Linked DNA regions of Geobacillus stearothermophilus ATCC 12980. The protein of the gene in region 2 interacts with the protein of the main gene of each other region in a pairwise test. Links are inferred from orthologs where the notes say so. Each region holds a gene or a part of one and is shown on either strand. Other genes may lie near its edges.

Region 1 (2,932 bases), 850 kb from region 2 along the record:
TTGTGGAATGAAATAGTAACAAAACAATCGCTATGGGTTTGGAAATAAAAGTAAAAGGAGGTTGGAACTAATGGCTCCATCTGGGGATGTCCGACAAAAATAAACAAAAAGGGACGTTTTTTTTACAAAAAAAGCTAAAATTTTGTCCGTCTTTGCGATATAATTAAGGAAGCAGCGTTTGGAAGCAGCAAAGGTGGTGGACATGTGTTTGAACATACAACGGTGCTGTTAAAAGAAGCGGTTGACGGACTGAACATCCGCCCGGACGGCGTCTATGTCGATTGTACGTTGGGCGGCGGCGGCCATAGCGACTATTTGCTTTCCCGCCTCTCAAAGCGCGGAAAGCTGTTTGCCTTCGATCAAGACGAAACCGCCATTTCGTATGCGCGTGAACGGCTCGCCCGTTATGGCCAGCAAGTGCAGTTTGTGCACCGCAACTTCCGGTTTTTGCAAGAGGAGCTTTCCGCCCGCGGCGTCGCTGCCGTCGACGGCGTGCTGTTTGATTTGGGCGTTTCATCGCCGCAGCTCGATGAGCCGGAGCGCGGCTTCAGCTACCAGCACGACGCGCCGCTTGACATGAGGATGGACCGCAAGCAACAGCTGACGGCGGCGGAGATCGTCAACCGTTGGCCATATGAGGAGCTTGTGCGCATTTTTTTTCGGTACGGCGAAGAAAAATTTTCAAAGCAAGTAGCGCGCAAAATCGAGGAGGTGCGGCGCGAGAAGCCGATTGAAACGACCGGGGAGCTCGTTGAGGTCATTAAGGAGGCGATTCCAGCGCCGGCGCGCCGCAGCGGCGGACATCCGGCCAAACGCATTTTCCAGGCGCTCCGCATCGCAGTCAACGATGAGCTCGAGGCGTTTCGCGAAGCGCTTGAGCAGGCGATTGACTTGTTGGCGCCGGGAGGACGGGTGAGCGTCATTACGTTTCATTCGCTCGAAGACCGCATTTGCAAGGAGACGTTTAAAAAAGCAAGCGAGAACCCGCCATTGCCTCCAGGGCTTCCAGTTCTCCCCAATGACTACCGTCCTGTGTTGAAAATTATTACAAAAAAACCGGTCGTTCCTTCTGCTGAAGAGGTGGAACGGAACCGCCGCGCCCGTTCAGCCAAACTCCGCATTGCTGAAAAACTACCGCGCGGCTGAGAAAATAGGTGAGGAGAAACAGGAGGGAAACGCTGTGAACCATTTGGCAGTCAAAGTAGCACGCGAACAAAAGCATCCGGCCGCGCCGCCGAGCCAGAAGCCGCAGCGAAAACGGCGCCTTCGGCTGACGCTGGCTGAGAAGCTGTTGATCGTTTCGTTTTTGCTGTTTGTCTTTTACGCGGCGGTCCATACCGTCTCAACCCAAGTGCAAATTTATGAGCTTAATAAAGATGTCCAAAAGTTGGAATCGGCCATTGATGAACAAAAGAAAGAAAATAATGACTTGTACGTCGAAGTGCAGCGGCTGAGCTCGTACGAGCGTATTTTGCAAAAGGCGAAAGAGCTCGGTTTGTCGCTCAACGAAAACCACGTCAAAGTCGTACAGGACTGATGGGTGATGGAGGCAAAAAAGCATCGCAACACCCATCGCGGGGCGTTTATTTTGTTTTGCGTGTTCAGCTTTGCCTTTTTTCTTTTGTTTGCCCGCTTTGTGCAAGTGCAGTGGACGGGAAAAGCGGAAGGCGAAGCGCTGGCGGAGATCGCGCAGCAGCAGCATAAGCAGACGCGCACGATTGAAGCGAAACGCGGGACGATTTTTGACCGCAACGGCGTCATTTTAGCCCAAGACGTGCCGTCGTATACAGTCGCCGCCATTGTGGACCCGGATGATCCGCGCCGTGTCGCCGATCCAGAGGAAACAGCGGAAAAGCTCGCTCCGCTGCTTGGCATGGACGTCGAGCAAATGGAGCGCATTTTGACCAAAAAGGCGAAACAAGTCGAATTCGGCTCCTATGGCCGCAATATCAGCTTCGAGCTGAAGCGGAAAATTGAAGCGCTCCATTTGCCGGGCATCATCTTTACCCGCGACACTGCCCGGTTTTACCCGAATGGCATGTTCGCCTCGCACGTTATCGGCTACGCGCAAAAAAATGCGAAAAACGAAATGGTCGGCAAAATGGGAGTAGAAAAATCGCTTGACCGTTATTTGCGCGACAAAGACGGCTATGTGTCGTTTGCCAGCGATGCGAAGGGGTTCCGTCTGCCGGAGGCGAGAGAGCGCACGATTGCAAAGCCGGACAACGGCGCGAACGTGTATTTAACGATTGACGCGAAAATCCAGACGTTTTTGGAAGACGCCATGAACGGCGTAGAAAAGCAGTACAAGCCGAAAAAGATCATCGCCATCGTGGCTGATCCGAAAACAGGAAAAATTTTAGCGATGGCGACTCGCCCGAGTTTTGACCCGAACAAACGCGATATTGCGAACTTTTTAAATGACGCTATTTCCTACCCGTATGAGCCGGGGTCGACGATGAAGGTGTTTACGCTTGCTGCCGCCATTAATGAAGGAGTGTACAACGGCAATGAAACGTACCGTTCCGGCTCATACAAAGTCGGGCCGAACACCATCCGCGACCATAACGATGTCGGTTGGGGGACGATTACGTTCAATGAAGGGGTGCAGCGCTCTTCGAACGTCGCTTTTTCCATTTTGGTGAAAGAAAAGCTCGGGGAAGACCGGTTTTTGCAGTATTTGCATCGTTTCCATTTCGATCAGAAAACGGGCATTGATTTGCCGAATGAGGCGACAGGGCAAATTCGTTACCGTTATCCGATCGAACGGATTACGACCGGGTTCGGGCAAGGGACGTCAGTGACCCCGATTCAGCAAATCCAGGCGGCGACAGCGATCGCCAACGACGGAAAAATGATGAAGCCGTACGTCATTGAAAAGGTGGTCGATCCAGACAGCGGCAAAGTCGTTCTCGACCACGAGCCGACTGTC
Region 2 (3,071 bases):
TGGAAACGCCGACAAACAGCAAAACATCGAACGACAGTGTCAATGCGCCGGCCATTAGGGCAATCAAAGCAAAGGCCGCCTTGTCACGGCGCAACATATAGACGGAAACGAAAAACGGCAGCGCAAACGGGGTCAGCTTCGCCAAAATGAGTGCTCGTCCAAGCAAAAAGCCGACGAGAAGAAGCAAAAATCCTTGATGGACGAACAAGTGGCCAAGGCGCAGCTTCACATGGCGTATCCAACGCGATACGGTCGCTTGCGTGTCATGAATCGGCACTTCCGAAATACGGCGCAACGTCCCTCTTTCTACTCTTTCCATTCCCGATCCTCTCCTTTGCTTTTCTATTACCCCCTATTATATATTTGAAATTGCCAAAAATTTGTCAAAACAACGGAGAAAAATAAAAAATCGTTCGACGTTTTTCCCGACAATGTGCAGGCAACGTTTTTGTTCCGACAGAAGCAGACAAAAACGAAAAACGAGCATGTCGCTTCATGGCGCATGCTCGTTCGTCAATGATGATGACCCGTACGGGATTCGAACCCGTGTTACCGCCGTGAAAGGGCGGTGTCTTAACCACTTGACCAACGGGCCATATTGAATTTTGGTGGCGGTGGAGGGGATCGAACCCCCGACCTCACGGGTATGAACCGTACGCTCTAGCCAGCTGAGCTACACCGCCGTGTGGCAACATTTAATATAATACTGGAGCCCATACCGATTGTCAATATGTATCGTTCCGGAAAATACATCCTTTCTTTCGCCAAACCCAACAAAGAAGCATCCATGACCATGGATGCTTTGTTGTCCCCCTATTCGTCATCTTTCCGGCATTCATTCAGCAGCAAGTTACCCGCGTCTCGATCCACGACCTCCCCGCTTCGATTCGGTATGGCGGCGCAACGACGCCAATCGGTCTTCACTCTCTTTCAGGAAACGGCTGATTTTTTGCTCTAAGCTGTCAGCCGCAGAGCGGTCATGCGCCCGGCGCGGCCGCTGCGAAGAAGGCGTATCCTTTGCTTTGCGAATGGACAAGCCGATCTTTCCGTCTTGGCCGACGTTAATGACTTTGACATACACCGTGTCGCCGACTTTCAAATGGTCGTTGATATCTTTGACGTAGTTATCGGCTACCTCGCTGATATGAACGAGTCCTGTCACACCTTCCGGCAGCTCCACAAACGCCCCGAATTTCGTAATGCCTGTGACTTTGCCTTGTAACTTGCTGCCTACTTCAATCGACATAAAAAAAGTGCTCCTCCTTAAAACGCTTTAAAGATGGTGTTGATTTCATTATAGCGAATAAAAAAAATAAGTGTCAATATGACGAATGCCCGTATTGAACGGGCATTGGAGGGATTTGTTACTTTTCGGGCAACACAAAAATAATTTCCCCATCCTTTGACAAATAATATTTTTTTCGCGCCAGCTCAGCGATGTAGTCATCATCATGCAGCCTTTTCATTTCCTCTTTCATCTGCTTTTTCTGGCGTTTCAGTTCCGCAAGCTGTTTGGTCAACCTTTCTTTTTCCGCCCTTTTCGCATCAACCGTCTTTGCCTGCAGGTGCAAAGCATAGACAAGGACGGAGGCGACCACGGCCAACAGCAACGACCAAAAGGCAAAACGGATGGCCAAAATTCGCCGTCTTCGCGACGCCCTCCGCTGTTTCTCCTCCTGCTCGGCCGCATACGTCGATGCCAGCTTCGTCACGTTTGTTCTCCTGGGCATGTTCATTGCCTTTGCACCTCTTTTACTTTCGCCATTTCGCCAGCCACATGCCTATTTTCTCTTGTGTATTCTTGATTTGTCCAGCAAATCCCTTCAAACGGCGAAAAAATTTTTCCACCCAGGCCCGGCGGGACGGCGGAATCCGCCGCCAAACGGCGATGCCCGTCCAACGAAACGGGGCAAACAGAAGAACAACGGCTTTCCAAACCGCAAGCAACAAAAATCGTCCCATCCATATCACAAGCCGCCAGGCAAACAAAAGAAGCGCAAGCGCCATTTGCCCGAGAAGAACGAGCGGGCGGATCACGATGTAACGGAACAGCTGGGCGATGATGTTTCCGGTTCTGACCGCCAGCTGAATGAGCCATTCCAGCACCCGAACGTACAACGAACGGAGCAGGCTTTGATAGGCGGCATAGCCGCACAACAGCGCCAAAAACAGATAAAAGCGAAGCTCGCCATTGTTGACGAGCAGCAACACATAAAATACGAGAAGCGCCTGCACCGCCCAAAACAGTACATCGTTCACGAAAACGAGCCAGTGCGCCCGTTCACGCCGGTTGAGAAACCGATTGTACGTGTCCAGCGCCATGCCGAGCCAGCCCCCCATGCCAATCATCGCGAGCATGGTGAGGAACTGTGTGGTGATGGTCATTTGAACAACTTGCTAAAGAATCCTTTAGCCTTCTCCTGATGATCGTCTAAGTAAACGAGGTCAAAAATGCGCCCTTTAATCGAAACGACGCCTTTGTCGACATCTAAGTTTTTCATTTGCAAATTCTGCCCGCGGATCGCCAAAAAACCCATGACCGTCTCAAGCAAAAACTCCTCATTGTCAAAGCTTTCCACTTGTTTGACCCCGGTAATGTCAAGGAGGCGCCGGCCGCGCATGATCACGTCGTGTTCTTGGACCGGGCCTTTGTTCGTGTTTCCGCCAAATTCCTCATGTCGGTTCATGTTCATCCCCCGCATTTCCGATTTAGAATGAAAGCCGGCTAGGCCGCCCGTTGTTTCTCATCCGCTGTCTGTACCATATGTATGTCAGCGGGGGATCGTTTAGAACAAGCCTTAAGGACAAAGTGAACCCCCACCGCCTGCGCTTCACTTAGAGGCGGGGGCTTCCAGCGCCTTGTGCGTGCTCCGCTGAACGGCAGCCCTGCACAGGAATCCTTGACGCTTCCCTTCGTTCCGAAGGCGCCCGTTCGAACAAGAACCGAATGATATTCAATTGGCGATTGCCGGCCGAAATTCACTTCCCCCTATTCACTAGGCTTCGCCCTTCGCGCTCCCTGAGACAGGAGACGTCTTTCGGAAATCCGTTAAACGCCGCCTTGATCCGGA

Evidence for each region. Proteins that work in one complex are often made in the same cells at the same time.
Region 1: the proteins of QSJ10_RS00330 (region 2) and ftsL interact in binary tests that used the Bacillus subtilis proteins (3 or more experiments, as listed by UniProt). The link is inferred for Geobacillus stearothermophilus ATCC 12980 from one-to-one orthologs.

What each region holds. Positions count from the first base shown.
Region 1 is NZ_CP128494.1:919,347-922,278, forward strand. Bases 1-2,858 are described here. They hold ftsL (cell division protein FtsL), read left to right. Parts: upstream 1-1,180; coding sequence 1,181-1,537; downstream 1,538-2,858. Other genes in these bases: rsmH (16S rRNA (cytosine(1402)-N(4))-methyltransferase RsmH), read left to right, coding at 205-1,146; QSJ10_RS05020 (penicillin-binding protein), read left to right, coding at 1,544-2,858. Also shown: more of QSJ10_RS05020, read left to right, coding at 2,859-2,932. UniProt on the Bacillus subtilis protein: Essential cell division protein that may play a structural role. Probably involved in the regulation of the timing of cell division. Also required for sporulation.
Region 2 is NZ_CP128494.1:66,306-69,376, reverse strand. The notes cover bases 51-3,047. They hold QSJ10_RS00330 (FtsB family cell division protein), read right to left. Parts: upstream 1,737-3,047; coding sequence 1,365-1,736; downstream 51-1,364. Other genes in these bases: yabP (sporulation protein YabP), read right to left, coding at 2,382-2,687; yabQ (spore cortex biosynthesis protein YabQ), read right to left, coding at 1,753-2,385; QSJ10_RS00335 (S1 domain-containing RNA-binding protein), read right to left, coding at 851-1,246; spoIIE (stage II sporulation protein E), read right to left, coding at 51-319. Also shown: more of spoIIE, read right to left, coding at 1-50; QSJ10_RS00315 (RNA-binding S4 domain-containing protein), read right to left, coding at 3,050-3,071. UniProt on the Bacillus subtilis protein: Required for vegetative and sporulation septum formation. Required for the activation of genes expressed under the control of the sporulation transcription factors sigma F and sigma E.